Regions from separate parts of the Paenibacillus amylolyticus genome, predicted to be linked through region 2. Evidence: predicted binding sites of a transcription regulator. Region 2 holds the regulator's gene; the other holds the start of a gene.
What was found. Region 2 encodes CtsR, which represses protease genes until heat stress. Its sites were predicted from a motif close to ATGGTCAATAAAGGTCAAACA; they were not measured.
Positions count from the first base shown of each region.

Region 1: clpP (ATP-dependent Clp endopeptidase proteolytic subunit ClpP) is a predicted target of CtsR. The motif match lies at 5,234-5,254, and genes of this name have one in related genera.

Region 1 covers NZ_CP145892.1:181,327-189,441, reverse strand. The annotation lists gene gpmI (2,3-bisphosphoglycerate-independent phosphoglycerate mutase) at 1-401, opposite strand, end outside; gene tpiA (triose-phosphate isomerase) at 403-1,155, opposite strand; gene V6668_RS00925 (phosphoglycerate kinase) at 1,192-2,373, opposite strand; gene gap (type I glyceraldehyde-3-phosphate dehydrogenase) at 2,525-3,532, opposite strand; gene V6668_RS00915 (sugar-binding transcriptional regulator) at 3,639-4,664, opposite strand; tRNA gene V6668_RS00910 (tRNA-Arg) at 5,092-5,166, shown strand; gene clpP (ATP-dependent Clp endopeptidase proteolytic subunit ClpP) at 5,343-5,939, shown strand; gene V6668_RS00900 (stalk domain-containing protein) at 6,107-7,204, opposite strand; gene V6668_RS00895 (SIMPL domain-containing protein) at 7,594-8,115, opposite strand, start outside.
Region 2 covers NZ_CP145892.1:6,089,483-6,097,597, reverse strand. The annotation lists rRNA gene V6668_RS27020 (16S ribosomal RNA) at 1-2, shown strand, start outside; tRNA gene V6668_RS27015 (tRNA-Ala) at 111-186, shown strand; rRNA gene V6668_RS27010 (23S ribosomal RNA) at 397-3,322, shown strand; rRNA gene rrf (5S ribosomal RNA) at 3,398-3,514, shown strand; gene V6668_RS27000 (GNAT family N-acetyltransferase) at 3,694-4,869, shown strand; gene V6668_RS26995 (CtsR family transcriptional regulator) at 5,331-5,792, shown strand; gene V6668_RS26990 (UvrB/UvrC motif-containing protein) at 5,824-6,348, shown strand; gene V6668_RS26985 (protein arginine kinase) at 6,377-7,447, shown strand; gene V6668_RS26980 (ATP-dependent Clp protease ATP-binding subunit) at 7,632-8,115, shown strand, end outside.

The sequences.
Region 1 (8,115 bases), 1.0 Mb from region 2:
AGCATAGCAAACAGGTGGTCGATGTGACTATGTACGCCGCCATCAGACAACAAGCCGTAGAGATGAAGTTTTTTGCCGCTTTGTTTCGCTTCACGAACGGCTTTGACAAGTGTTTCATTGTCGTAGAACTCGCCGTCACGAATGGATTTGGAGATACGGGTCAAATCCTGGTATACGATCCGGCCGGCACCAATGTTCAGGTGACCTACCTCGGAATTTCCCATTTGCCCTTCTGGCAAACCTACAGCTTCACCGCATGCAGTGAGCGTTGTATGTGGGAATTGGCTCATGAAACGGTCATAGTTCGGTTTCTTGGCTTGCGCTACCGCATTGCCTTCCACCGTGTTACGCAGACCAAAGCCATCCATGATGATCAGTGCTACAGGTTTTGGAGCTGTCATCTTACTTCGCCCCCTCAACAAGCGCGATGAACGAAGCCGGCTGCAAGCTGGCACCGCCAACAAGTGCGCCGTCGATGTCGCTTTGTCCGAGGTATTCTGTTACGTTCTCTGGTTTAACACTGCCGCCGTATTGAATACGAACTGCATTCGCAACCGTCTCGTTGTACAGATCCTTCACCAGCGTACGGATGTAAGCAATAACTTCATTCGCATCTTGGGAAGTGGAGGATTTGCCTGTACCAATCGCCCAGATTGGCTCATAAGCGATAACAACTTGTGCCGCTTGCTCTGCAGACAGACCTGCAAAAGCAGCTACTGTTTGCACTTTGCATACGTCTTTTGTTTGGTTCGCTTCACGCTCTTCAAGCGTCTCACCAAGGCAGAAGATTGGAGTCAATCCGTGACGGAATGCTGCATGCAACTTTTTATTGACAGTCTCATCGGTTTCCGCAAAATATTGACGGCGCTCCGAGTGACCAATAATGACATAATCCACACCCAGGTCTTTCAGCATCACGCCGCTGATTTCACCTGTGAATGCACCGTTATCTTCAAAATGAAGATTTTGTGCACCAATTTTGATGTTTGTGCCTTTAACAGCTTCTACCAGGGATGGCAGATTTGTAAACGGTGCGCAGATTACAGTTTCCACGCCTTCAACTTCCGCTTTTCCTTTAACTTCCTGAATGAAGTCATTGGATTCGGAAACCGTTTTGAACATTTTCCAGTTACCTGCGATAATCGGTGTTCTCATGGGTTTCAACTCCTTCATGCTATAGGCTACTAAAACTTACTTGTCGTTCAATGCCACTACGCCTGGAAGTACTTTACCTTCCATGAACTCGAGCGATGCACCGCCACCTGTAGAGATGTGGTTCATCTTGTCAGCCAATTTGAACTTCTCAGCTGCTGCTGCGGAGTCACCGCCACCAATTACAGTGTAAGCTTCTGTCTCAGCGCAAGCTTCCGCTACTGCACGAGTACCGTGGGAGAATGGCTCGATTTCAAATACGCCCATTGGTCCGTTCCACACAACCAATTTGGAGTTTTTGATTACATCAGCATAGATCTCACGTGTTTTAGGACCGATGTCGATACCTTCCCAATCTGCTGGGATACCATCGATGTCAACGATTTGTGTGTTTGCTTTCGCACTGAAATCGTCAGACACTACGATATCTACCGGCAGGTAGAAGTTTTTGCCCAATTTTTTCGCTTTTTCGATAAAACCAAGAGCAACATCAAGTTTGGAGTCATCCAGCAAGGATTGTCCAATTTCATGTCCTTGTGCTTTGAAGAACGTGTAAGTCAGACCGCCACCGATGATTACGTTGTCTGCAATGTTCAGCAGGTTGTCGATTACATCGATTTTGTCCTTAACTTTGGATCCACCAATAATAGCTGTGAAAGGACGCTCAGGGTTGGAGATTGCTTTACCCAACACTTCAAGTTCTTTCTCCATCAACAAACCGGACACTGCTGGAAGCAAGTGAGCGATTCCTTCAGTCGAAGCGTGTGCTCTGTGAGCCGCGCCAAACGCATCGTTAACGAAAACGTCAGCCAGTTCAGCAAATTGTTTTGCCAGTTCCGGATCGTTTTTCTCTTCGCCTGCGTGGAAACGAACGTTTTCAAGCAACAATACGTCGCCGTTGTTCAGTTCAGCGATTTGAGCTTTAACAGCGTCACCAACAGAACCGTCAGCTTTAACAACTGTTTTACCAAGCAATTCAGACAAACGCTCAGCTGCTGGAGTCAAACGCAAGGATTCAACCACTTCGCCGTTAGGACGACCCATGTGGCTTGCCAAAATGACTTTAGCGCCTTTTTCAATCAAGAAGTTGATTGTAGGAAGCGTTGCACGAATACGTTTGTCATCTGTAATTTTACCATCTTCGAGCGGCACATTGAAATCTACACGGACAAAAGCCCGTTTTCCTGTCAATTCGATATCGCGTACACTTTTTTTGTTCATCTGTATTTCCTCCGCACCCATGTATTTGGTGGACCAATCAAGAGCTAAAATCCCTCGTAAATCCTGGTGTTTTTGAGAAATTTGCAAAATGTAGATATATAAAGAGCGGAAACAATATAGCATCTGTTTCCGCTCTATGTTATTACAGATATTACTTAATCATTTTTGCAAAGTGCTCCAAAGTGCGAACCAATTGTGCAGTGTAGGACATTTCATTGTCATACCAAGCTACAGTTTTAACCAATTGTTGGTCGCCAACAGTCAGAACTTTAGTTTGAGTTGCATCAAACAGGGAACCGAAAGTGATTCCTTGGATATCGGAAGATACGATTTCGTCTTCTGTGTATCCGAAAGTTTCTGGATCGGAAGCTTCTTGCATAGCTGCGTTAACTTCTTCAGCAGTTACTTTTTTGTTCAGAACAGTTACGAGCTCAGTCAGGGAACCAGTAGCTACTGGTACACGTTGAGCTGCACCATCAAGGATGCCTTGCAGTTCTGGGATTACCAGACCGATTGCTTTAGCAGCACCAGTTGTGTTAGGGATGATGTTTTCAGCTGCTGCGCGAGCACGACGGAAGTCACCTTTAGGGTGTGGAGCATCCAACGTGTTTTGGTCGCCAGTGTAAGCGTGAATTGTAGTCATCAAACCTTGAACGATTCCGAATTTGTCTTGCAGTGTTTTTGCCATAGGTGCCAGGCAGTTTGTTGTGCAAGATGCGCCGGAGATTACAGTTTCAGTACCGTCGAGGATTTCATGGTTTACGTTGTAAACGATGGTTTTCATGTCGCCAGTAGCTGGTGCGGAGATAACAACTTTCTTAGCTCCACCTTTCAAGTGTTTCTCAGCTGCTTCTTTAGTTGTGAAGAAACCAGTACATTCCAGAACGATATCTACGCCCAGGTCGCCCCAAGGAAGTTCTTCCGGGTTACGGTTAGCCAATACTTTAACTTCTTTGCCGTTCACTTTGAAGAAGCCATCGTGTACTTCAACATCGCCATCGAAGCGACCTTGAGTTGTATCATATTTGAGCAAATGAGCGAGCATTTTAGCGTCAGTCAAGTCGTTGATTGCTACTACCTCGATGCCTGCTACATTTTGAATACGGCGGAATGCCAAGCGTCCAATACGTCCAAAACCGTTAATACCTACTTTAATCATGAGTAAGTTCCTCCCAAGTTTTGATTAATTTTTTATGAAACTTATATATTCAAGACAGACGGTGAAGTCCGTCAAGACAACAATAGTTGTGATACAAAGTAAAACCTTATTCCATTTCAGCAACGATGACTTCGGCAGCAGCCTCATCAATAATCAGAATATCTTCCTGACCAAATCGTAACACGGAATGTATAGCAGCAGCTTTGCTTTTGCCACCTGCAATTCCAATCACAACATCGGTTCGTTCAATATCCTGAAGTCGCATACCCAGTGTAAGCATGGTATGTACCACCTTACCCTGATCATTAAAGTAATAACCGAAAGATTCAGATACGGCCCCTTGCTCCTGAAGTTCATCTATAATCTCCGTCGCAAGTTTGCGTCTTTTGGCCATCTCTACGGCATCACCAATTCCATGAATAACAATCCGTGATTGCCTGATCAGCTGCAGAATCTCCTGAACACTAGGGTCCTGGATTAATGATTCATAGGCATGATCACTGAGCAAATCCGGTACATGCAGGAGTTTGTATTGCGCCCCTACCCGTTTTGCCATTGTGGATGCGATCGTATTAGCCTGAATTTCAAGGCTTTCTCCAAGTCCACCGCGTGCTGGTACGAACCAGACACCTTTGAGCGATGTTGGCGGATTTAGTTGTTCTGCGACTTCGGCCGTTGTTGAACCACCAGTAACGGCGACAACGTCGTTGTCACTCATGATATTGCCGAGAGCCTTCGCTCCGGCTCTGCCCAGTTCCCTTTTGGCAAATGGAGAAACGTCCGAATCGCCAGGAACCACAACTACCTTTTGCAGACCGTAGGCTTGCTTGATGCGCTCTTCCAGCTCGGATAATCCGAACAACTCTTTGGCTACGGGCTCTAACTGCTGCAGCAAATCATACCCTGCCTCGCTGATCTTCATTCCTGCACTGTCAATTTCAATAAGTCCCTGAGCCTTTAACAGATCGGTCTCAGCCCTCAGAACCCGCTCGGTCATCTGCATGGAATTAGCTAACGTTCTCCGTCCGATCACATCCGATAACATGATCTGTTGTAGAATCGTATACCTCTTTTTCAAGATATCCATGAGATCAGGCAGAAGCTGCTTTTGTACTTCTAAAATCGTTCGCATGCTTTCCACTCCCGCAAGTTCTCGTTCTAAGCTCTCTTTCATGGCCCTAAAACGTCCCGGGTTAACTTTTTAAGTCCCACGTCTATTCTACCTAAAACTGACGTGACATGCAAGTGTTTCAACGTGTTATTTCGACACGCATTCAGCGTTTGTACGCGCCTATTTTCACAATCCTAGACTTCCATGATCAAGGACTAGCTCACGCATACCATATATAGAAGAAACAAATGAATTCAATCTACATATCGCTCAGAATCACATTTCATACGGCATGTCCAAAACCTCTAATAGCATTTACTTAAATGCACTCTTTATCCACTCTTCTTCATCATGATCATTTTTAGCTCAATCCAAACCAACATACATAACGAACTGCTTGCAATTAAATATTCCATGAGCTATAATCATTATTGCTGTCACATAATGTGCGCCCGTGGTCCAATGGATATGACGTAGGCCTCCGAAGCCTGAGATCCAAGTTCGATTCTTGGCGGGCGCGCCATTTTTATTTAACAGCTCATAACCCATTTAACCAATGAAACCGGAAAGGTTTCTTTTTTTTGCAAGTTAGTTTGACTTTCTTTGACTTTTTGTTTGGAATTGTTTATTATGTGGGTAATACGGTAACAGTTTAAGTATAAACACCAATAACATTTACATTCCAAGGAGGTTTTTCACGTGAGTTTTATTCCAATGGTCGTTGAACAGAGCAACCGGGGTGAGCGCGCCTACGACATCTACTCCAGATTGCTGAAGGATCGTATTATTTTCCTTGGTAGCGATGTTAATGACGTAGTGGCTAATGCCATTATGGCACAGATGTTGTTCCTGGCTGCGGAAGATCCGGAGAAAGACATTCACTTATACATCAACAGCCCAGGCGGATCGATTACAGCCGGTATGGCCATTTACGATACAATGCAATTCATCAAACCGGATGTATCTACCATCTGTGTAGGTATGGCGGCTTCCATGGGTGCATTCTTGCTGAATGCCGGTGCAAAAGGTAAACGTTTTGCATTACCAAACAGTGAAATTATGATTCACCAACCACTTGGTGGTGCACAAGGTCAGGCTTCTGACATCGAAATCCGTGCTCGTCGCATCCTGAAAATGCGTGATACGTTGAACCGCATCATCTCTGAGCGTTCAGGTCAACCGCTGGAGCGGATTGAGAAAGATACAGATCGTGACTACTTCATGAGTGCTGCTGAAGCCGCCGATTACGGTATCATTGATAAAGTCATCGAAAACGTAGGATCACAAGGCATCTAAGTGTGACGTAGACCACGGTCTATGCGTTAACATAATCAACACCTAACGTAATCAGCAACATATAATTGTGTTGTCTATACGAGAAGAAGCCCTCATCATAATTATGATGGGGGCTTCTTTTTTCATTTTATAAGGAAGAAAACTTAAGAGTGCATAATAATGATTCTTTATTTGGTTCCATTTACATTATTGAAAGGTTCCGTGCCTTTAGGGAGAAGCTCTTTGTACGTAAATGGCATTTCAGGGAATCCCTCTGCGTACGCCGTATACTCATACAACTGGAAGAACACAACTACACCCGTTGGTGTCACATAGAAATCTTGATCTTTATTTAACCCTTTATAACCGTCGAGGTATCCACCGCGGGCTTTCAGTTGTTCACCCACTTTTTTACTCAACGTCTCGCGCATGGTTTTGTTATTTTGCAGCACATCATCTAACGTAAGCTCCTTACCTGTGTCCAGTGCAAAGGTGTGGCCCGTACGGTACGTCATACCATGAGCGCCAGCATAATCTTCGTATCGTTGTGTAATGAGTCCCAGCACGCCTTTTTCGTTGTACGTCACTACATAGGAGCTCTCAAATGCATATGGACGGTTGGCTGTTGCACCGCCGAATTCAGATGTCTGTTTCTTGAAGTCAGCTACATACGCATCCACTTCGTCTTTCAACACTTTGTTGATCGCCGCTTCAGCTTCTTTGCTGGCAAGTCCACTCACTTGCGGATATTGAACATCTACTTCAGCATTTTTTACAGTAACATTAACTGTTGCCGCTTTAATTTTAACGTTATTTTGTTTCACTTTGCTGAGTGTCAACGTTTTGGTTTTGCTATCCCAATTCCCCTGTACACCCAGATAATCTCTCATTGCCGAGAATGGGATATATAATCTGCCGTTGATCAGCTTTGCGTCCACTTGAGGATAATAGTTGTTAATTCGAACACTCGGCTCGCCATCCAATAGGCTGATCGTCATTGTGTTATTGGCTGCTGTCAAAGCGTACTCTTTGGTTTTCGCATCATATTTCAGCGTTCCACCTGCCACATCTTTAACTGCCGTAAGAGATACCCAAGTTGAACCACCTTGAAGAAGTCCTTTTTGAGTCAGTGTTTTTCCACCCGACTTCAGGGTCACCTCAGCTGTGGTTGTCACTTTCGAGGATACCGATGCCGCCTGAACCGAACTGTCCTGCCACACCGAACCGCTACCTACAATAATTCCTGCTGCGAGCAATGCACTTGTCCATTTTTTCCATGATGTCATATATAAAACTCCTCTCCGAATTCACAATTAGGGATCATTGCGTATGTAATCCTGACCTGATCGCATATCTCATACGCTCACCTCTCTATTATAATTAACCCGATTTCGGAAAGGTTTACAGCTCGAGTTACAATGTTGATGAATATCAGTAGGAAAATATATGGGGATATGACCTTTTTGTCACGAACAACTATACAAAAAAGATACCAATATACAACATTTCATGTTGCTTCGAATAAAGTTCCCTCCTATCTAACTTCATCAAAGTTTGCTTTTCCAACAAAAAAAGACTCTGTCCACAGGACAAAGTCTTTGTCATTATTTCGTTGTACCCTTCAAATGACACTTATAAAGGTTACTTGAGCTTACAATCCTTAGTTCACTCTTGTTTATTTCATTTCATACGTGATATTCAGGATTGTGCTTACTTTAACCTGGCCTGTTTCAATCTCAGTGCCACCTGCTGTATCTTGTGCTTTGGACATCAACGCCTCGCTTGCATAGAATACAGGCACATTGGCATCACCTTGGCTCACGGAAAGAACAGCACCCAGTTGACGTTTAACTGCTTTTGCAATGGCGCCCGCTTTCACATCTGCATTGGCAACAGCTTTTTCAATCACTTGGGACTCATAACTTTCCGGATTTTCTACAGTAAAGCGCACGTTTTCAATATTGTTGGCACCCGCACCCGAAGCAGCATCGAGCAACTCGCCAATCTTATCCATCTGACGATATGTGACTGTCAGCGTATGATGCGCTGTATATCCTTTAATTTGTTGTCCGTCTTTTTCGCTATACGTATAGTTGGGTTGTACAGAGAACTGACTCGTTTGAATGTCGTCTGCACTGATCTTCCACGTATTCTTCAGCAAGTTGGATACCTTTTGAACTTTGGCAGCATTCGCTTT
Region 2 (8,115 bases):
TTCTATGGAGAATCGTTTCCTGCAACGGAAACATTCAAATATGCAGGTTCTTAGAACCTGCAACAGCAACACAGTTACTTATCCATTTGTTCAGTTTTGATGGAATTTGAGGGGCCATAGCTCAGCTGGGAGAGCGCCTGCCTTGCAAGCAGGAGGTCAGCGGTTCGATCCCGCTTGGCTCCACCAAACAATTTCATCTATTTGGCTTGTTCTTTGAAAACTAGATATCGAAACGAAACAAACGCGAATTAGAACATTCCTTTAAGCTGATCTTGTGTAAACAAGTGAAGTGTTTTTATAAGGTAGATTGCTGGAGCGAGTGATCGAAATGGAGCGACTTTTGGATTTGGACGTAGTCCAAACCAAGCGGAGCGACAGCTCGAACACGAGCGCAATGGTTAAGCTACTAAGAGCACACGGAGGATGCCTAGGCGCTAGGAGCCGATGAAGGACGTGGCGAACAACGAAACTGCCTCGGGGAGCTGTAAGCAAGCTTTGATCCGGGGGTGTCCGAATGGGGAAACCCAGCTGGGGTAATTTCCAGTTACTCATAACTGAATACATAGGTTATGTAGAGGCATACCAGGGGAACTGAAACATCTAAGTACCCTGAGGAAGAGAAAACAATAGTGATTCCGTCAGTAGCGGCGAGCGAACGCGGAGAAGCCCAAACCAAAGAGCTTGCTCTTTGGGGTTGTGGGACGTCTCACATGGAGTTACAAAGGAACCGGTTAAGCGAAGAGGTCTGGAAAGGCCCGCCAAAGAAGGTAAAAGCCCTGTAGTTGAAAGTCTGTTCCCTCCGAGACGGATCCCGAGTAGTGCGGGGCACGTGAAACCCCGTATGAATCCGGCAGGACCATCTGCCAAGGCTAAATACTTCCTAGCGACCGATAGTGAAGCAGTACCGTGAGGGAAAGGTGAAAAGCACCCCGGAAGGGGAGTGAAATAGAACCTGAAACCGTGTGCTTACAAAAAGTCAGAGCCCGTTTTAGGGGTGATGGCGTGCCTTTTGTAGAATGAACCGGCGAGTTACGTTCCCGTGCAAGGTTAAGGTGAAGAGCCGGAGCCGCAGCGAAAGCGAGTCTGAATAGGGCGAATGAGTACGTGGACGTAGACCCGAAACCGGGTGATCTACCCCTGTCCAGGGTGAAGGTGCGGTAACACGCACTGGAGGCCCGAACCCACGCATGTTGAAAAATGCGGGGATGAGGTGGGGGTAGCGGAGAAATTCCAATCGAACTCGGAGATAGCTGGTTCTCCCCGAAATAGCTTTAGGGCTAGCCTCGGAAAACAGAGTCGTGGAGGTAGAGCACTGATTGGGTGCGGGGCCCGCAAGGGTTACCAAGCTCAGTCAAACTCCGAATGCCATAGACTTACTTCCGGGAGTCAGACAGTGAGTGCTAAGATCCATTGTCAAAAGGGAAACAGCCCAGACCATCAGCTAAGGTCCCCAAGTGTGTGTTAAGTGGGAAAGGATGTGGAGTTGCACAGACAACCAGGATGTTGGCTTAGAAGCAGCCATCATTGAAAGAGTGCGTAATAGCTCACTGGTCGAGTGACTCTGCGCCGAAAATGTAACGGGGCTAAACACACCACCGAAGCTATGGCTTGATGCTTTGCATCAGGGGTAGGGGAGCGTTGTATAAGGGTTGAAGGTGTACCGTAAGGAGCGCTGGACATTATACAAGTGAGAATGCCGGTATGAGTAACGAAAAGATCAGTGAGAATCTGATCCGCCGAAAGCCTAAGGGTTCCTGAGGAAGGCTCGTCCGCTCAGGGTAAGTCGGGACCTAAGGCGAGGCCGAAAGGCGTAGTCGAAGGACAACAGGTCGAAATTCCTGTACCACCGTAAGCCGTTATGAGCAATGGGGGGACGCAGTAGGGTAGTGACGCGGACTGATGGATGTCCGTCTAAGCAGTAAGGCTGATGTGTAGGCAAATCCGCACATTGTAAGGCTGAGCTGTGATGGGGAGCGAAAATTATAGTAGCGAAGGTCATGATCTCACACTGCCAAGAAAAGCCTCTAGCCAGGTGATGGTGCCCGTACCGCAAACCGACACAGGTAGGCGAGAAGAGTATTCTAAGGCGCGCGGAAGAACTCTCGTTAAGGAACTCGGCAAAATGACCCCGTAACTTCGGGAGAAGGGGTGCCCCGGTAGTGTGAATAGCACGAGGGGGCCGCAGTGAAAAGGCCCAAGCGACTGTTTAGCAAAAACACAGGTCTGTGCGAAGCCGTAAGGCGAAGTATACGGGCTGACGCCTGCCCGGTGCTGGAAGGTTAAGGGGAGTGGTTAGGAGCAATCCGAAGCTGTGAACCGAAGCCCCAGTAAACGGCGGCCGTAACTATAACGGTCCTAAGGTAGCGAAATTCCTTGTCAGGTAAATTCTGACCCGCACGAATGGCGTAACGACTTGGGCGCTGTCTCAACGAGAGATCCGGTGAAATTTTAATACCTGTGAAGATGCAGGTTACCCGCGACAAGACGGAAAGACCCCATGGAGCTTTACTGCAGCTTGATATTGAATTTGGGTACGATCTGTACAGGATAGGTGGGAGCCTTTGAAACGTGAGCGCCAGCTTGCGTGGAGGCAACGTTGGGATACCACCCTGATCGTATCTAGGTTCTAACCTGGTACCGTAATCCGGTGCGGGGACAGTGTCAGGTGGGCAGTTTGACTGGGGCGGTCGCCTCCTAAAGAGTAACGGAGGCGCCCAAAGGTTCCCTCAGAATGGTTGGAAATCATTCGAAGAGTGCAAAGGCATAAGGGAGCTTGACTGCGAGACCTACAAGTCGAGCAGGGACGAAAGTCGGGCTTAGTGATCCGGTGGTACCGCATGGAAGGGCCATCGCTCAACGGATAAAAGCTACCCTGGGGATAACAGGCTTATCTCCCCCAAGAGTCCACATCGACGGGGAGGTTTGGCACCTCGATGTCGGCTCATCGCATCCTGGGGCTGAAGTAGGTCCCAAGGGTTGGGCTGTTCGCCCATTAAAGCGGTACGCGAGCTGGGTTCAGAACGTCGTGAGACAGTTCGGTCCCTATCTGTCGTGGGCGTAGGAAATTTGAGAGGAGCTGTCCTTAGTACGAGAGGACCGGGATGGACGTACCGCTGGTGTACCAGTTGTTCCGCCAGGAGCACCGCTGGGTAGCTATGTACGGACGGGATAAACGCTGAAAGCATCTAAGCGTGAAGCCCCCCTCAAGATGAGATTTCCCAGTATGTAAGACCCCTTGAAGACGACGAGGTAGATAGGCTGGGGGTGGAAGTGCAGCAATGCATGGAGCTGACCAGTACTAATCGGTCGAGGGCTTATCCAATAGCAAGTTGTAATTCGCATGTTTCGTTTCGAATCTAGTTTTCAGAGAACAACACTCTGAAATGTAAGCTATGCGTTTGGTGGCGATGGCGGAGGGGTTCCACACGTACCCATCCCGAACACGACCGTTAAGCCCTCTAGCGCCGATGGTACTTGGACCGCAGGGTCTTGGGAGAGTAGGACGCCGCCAAGCGAAGAACCACTGCCGATGTTATTCGGTGGTGGTTTTTATTTGTTTATTTTAGGGGATGCGGAAGCATCTCTTTATTTGACTTTGTAAGAATCCTCTGACACACTCTAAGGGGTACATATATCAGATATCAGGCCATGATTTGGATTGATATAACTCTAGCGAATGGGGTGTAGGACAACATGGAAATTCAGAAATTGACGGTAGATGATTTTGAACCGGCGATGGCACTCTCCGAATATGCTTTTCAAGTAGTAATGAGTGAAGAACAGAAAGAAAAACGGCGGAGTCAATTTTCGTCACAGGATATATGGGGTGTATATGAGGACGGGCAGCTAGGAGCCAAACTTCACATCATTCCTTTTCAAACCTATATTCATGGCAGATCGTTCGAGATGGGCGGTATTGCGGGTGTTGCCACCTGGCCAGAGTATAGACGCAAAGGCTGGGTAGCGGGTCTGCTGAAACATGCGTTGGAAGAAATGAATCGTAACAAACAGAGCATATCATTCTTGCATCCATTCTCTTTTGGTTTCTATCGGAAGTATGGATGGGAGACGTATGTTGAATTTAAACGTTATAAAGTACCTACAGCTCATTTGCCTCAGAAAAAAGCGACACCTGGAACAATTCGGCGTGGGGATCCGGGCCTCAGCATATTAAAGGAAGTATACAGTGCTTATGCTGAGCGTTATAACGGAACTCTGGTTCGGGATGATGCAAGGTGGGAGAATTCAGTTCTTGTTAATGGGACCAGCCAGAAGGCTGTATATTACGATGAAGCTGATGCAGCACAAGGTTATCTTTTATATGAGGTTAAGGAAAATAAATTTACCATTAAAGAGATCATCTATCTGAATGAAGAGGCTAGGCAAGGGCTGTGGACCTTTATTGCTAACCATGATTCCATGATCCAGGAAGTTACGTTGCAGGCGCCTGCCAGTGATACGCTTGCCTTCCAATTGGATAACCCACGGATTCAGCAGGAGATTGTACCTTATTTTATGGCGCGTATCGTTAGTGTAGAGCAGTTTATATCCCAGTATCCATTTGCAAGCCAGGACTCACCAGTGCAGATTGTACTTCAGGTAGAAGATGCCCACGCTCCATGGAATGAAGGGGTATGGCAATTAAACGTGGCAATGAACGGAACAGCGTCCATATGGAAAACATCGGAGCCAATTACTGATGATCAGATCATTAAGGTGGATATTCAATCCCTTACCGCGGTGCTGATGGGATATCGCAGACCAACGGAAATGGCACGAATCGGAAGAATTCACGGACCGAACACAGCAATCAAGGCTTTGGAACAAGCGATTCCTGAACAGGAAACCTATTTGCTCGATTTCTTCTGATGACTATGCCCACTGCTCCATTTAACTTGATTAGCTTATATAGAAATACGGCGTGATTGAAAGACAAATGGACTTCTCCAGCAATTTTGGGGAGGTTTTTTTGTGTCCGGGGAATATTTCGTGTAAAATCGTAAAAAATGAATAGTGACCCCACTTGGCAAAACCACAAAATATGCTATAATGGTTATAAAGTCAAAGAAAGTCAAAGTCAACTAAAGGTTTAATACTTAAGTAGCTTTCTTTCTACAATCTGATGCATGATCGCCAATATACGGGATTCATTTCATCGGAGGATCAAGGGAATATTAAAGGACCTTCGTGCTTCCTTCGCTCTCCTGTTAACACCTGTGGAAGCAAGATTCGCTGTTTCCCTGATTGGTTAAATGGGTAGAGAAGGTGTACTCTGTGGGGGCGTGTGGGTCCTTATTGACTTAACGTTTCAGACAGTGGAGGATGATTGGATGCGTAATATCTCTGATATTATCGAACGATATCTGAAGAGTATTTTGCATGAAAGTCCCGAAGGAATGGTTGAAATTCAGCGTAATGATCTGGCAGATCAATTCTCATGTGTACCTTCCCAGATCAATTATGTCATCAGCACACGTTTTACACTCGAGAAGGGATACCTGGTAGAGAGTAAACGCGGCGGTGGTGGTTATGTTCGCATACAGCGCATTGAATTACCGGCCCAATCAGCTCTGCATAATCATTTGCACCATAGTATTGGTGAAGAGATCGGGCAGACAGCTGCCGAAGGTCTGATCTATCAATTGGAAGAAGCGCGCTTCTTGAACAAGCGGGAAGCCGGGTTGATGCGAGCTGCTGTATCTAGAGAGGTTATATTGGTCAAACTTCCTTACCGGGATCAAATTCGTGCCAGAATGTTGAAGGCGATGTTAATATCTTTGCTCGGTAAATGAAAACTATCGGGGTCAAAGGAGGTACATCAATATGCTGTGCCAAGAATGCAATAAACGTCCGGCGACACTTCATTTTACGAAGATCGTAAATGGAGAGAAGACGGAATTCCATATTTGTGAGTCATGTGCCCGTGAAAAAGGGGAAATGATCCCTGGAACAGCAGGTGGGTTTTCCATTCACAACTTGTTGTCCGGATTGCTTGATTTTGATCCAGCCGGCAAAAGTGGATCGGCAGGAACACCACCTGCAAAAGCACTTCAATGTGAAGAGTGTGGTATGACGTACGCTCAATTTAGTAAGATAGGCCGGTTCGGCTGCAGTTCATGTTATAAATATTTTGACAGCCGTCTGGATCCTTTGTTCAAGCGGGTTCATGGTAATACGTCCCATGTAGGCAAAGTGCCTGCACGAGCTGGTGGTCGCATCAAGGTGAAACGGCAAATTGCTGATCTGAAGCGTGAGCTCCAAGAGAGCATCGCACAAGAGGAATTTGAAGAGGCGGCCCAGATCCGTGACCAGATCAGAGGACTTGAAAAAGGAATAGCTCAGGAGTAAAGTTGGTCATGAGTAGGAGGGATGCGTAATGCCTAATCTGCGCTTTACAGAGAAGGCGCTCAGCGACTGGATGCGCAGTGATGCGGCTGATTCCGAAATTGTCATTAGCAGCCGTGTCCGGATTGCACGCAACCTTCAGCATGTTCCGTTTCCGATGCTGGCTTCCAATGAGCAATCGGAAGAGGTGCTGAATAAGCTGAGCGAAGTACTTCAATACGATGACGTTCATGCCTTTGGGGATTTTCATACGTTGGATCTGATCGATATTGACGAACTCGACAAACGGGTGCTGGTGGAGAAACATCTCATCAGTCCAAGTCTTGCGAATGAATCCAGGAATGGTGCGGTTATTCTCAGTGAGGATGAGTCAGTCAGTATTATGATTAACGAAGAGGATCATCTTCGTATCCAGTGCCTCTATCCGGGGTTCCAGGTGAAAGAAGCCTGGGAGAAAGCTTCCGCAATAGATGATGCTTTTGAAGCGCATGTGGATTATGCTTTTGATGATCGCAGAGGATACTTAACCAGCTGTCCTACTAATGTAGGTACAGGTGTCAGAGCATCGGTTATGATGCACTTGCCTGCTCTGGTGATGACGCAACAGATAGGCCGTATTCTAACCGCAGTTTCCCAAGTGGGATTGACGGTAAGAGGAATATACGGTGAAGGTAGCGAGGCGATGGGTAACCTGTTCCAGATCTCGAATCAGATTACATTGGGACAGACCGAACAGGAAGTCATTGAGAACCTGCATGGTGTTGTGTTACAGATGATTGGTCATGAACGTACAGCGAGAGAACGGTTAATTACCGACTCCAGACTTCGGATTACGGATCGGGTCATGCGTTCTTATGGCATATTGTCTCATGCAGCTATTGTTGATTCCAAGGAAGCTGCACAGCGCTTATCGGATGTACGCCTTGGCGTGGATCTCGGATTGTTGGATGGACTGTCCATCACGGTAATGAATGAGTTGAATGTGATGACACAGCCGGGATTTTTGCAGAAAACATTCGGGGAAGATATGCGCACAGATGAGCGTGACATATACCGTGCTCAGTTGATTCGTGATACGATCAATGCAGCGAAGCAGTCCTAGTTTAGCCTGATATAGTATTGAATTATGGTTTCATGCCGCATTGCGGCTTTTATATAATAAGGCATGTACAAATGCCAAATGACTTTATTCGCAGCACGGCTGCAAACAAAAATGATATGAAGAATACGACGGTTATTTCATTACATGACCTCGTTTTATCCAAAACCATGGAGGTGCAGGAGATATGATGTTTGGAAGATTTACGGAACGGGCCCAAAAGGTGCTCGCACTCGCGCAGGAAGAAGCTGTCCGTCTCGGTCATAATAACATCGGTACTGAGCATATTTTGCTCGGCCTCATTCGTGAAGGCGAAGGCATCGCAGCCAAAGCACTGATCGGCCTGGGACTCGGATTGGAAAAAATTCAGGATGAAGTAGAAACGCTAATTGGCCGTGGCCAAGAGCAACCTACCAACATTGCATATACGCCACGTGCGAAAAAAGTAATTGAACTGTCTATGGATGAAGCTCGTAAATTGGGCCACACTTATGTAGGCACAGAGCATATCCTGCTCGGATTGATTCGTGAAGGCGAAGGTGTTGCAGCACGTGTGCTCAATAACCTGGGAATTAGCCTGAACAAAGCACGGCAACAAGTGCTGCAATTGCTTGGCAGCAGTGAAGCTGTATCCAGTCATAATGGCACACCTGCCAATGTAAGTACACCAA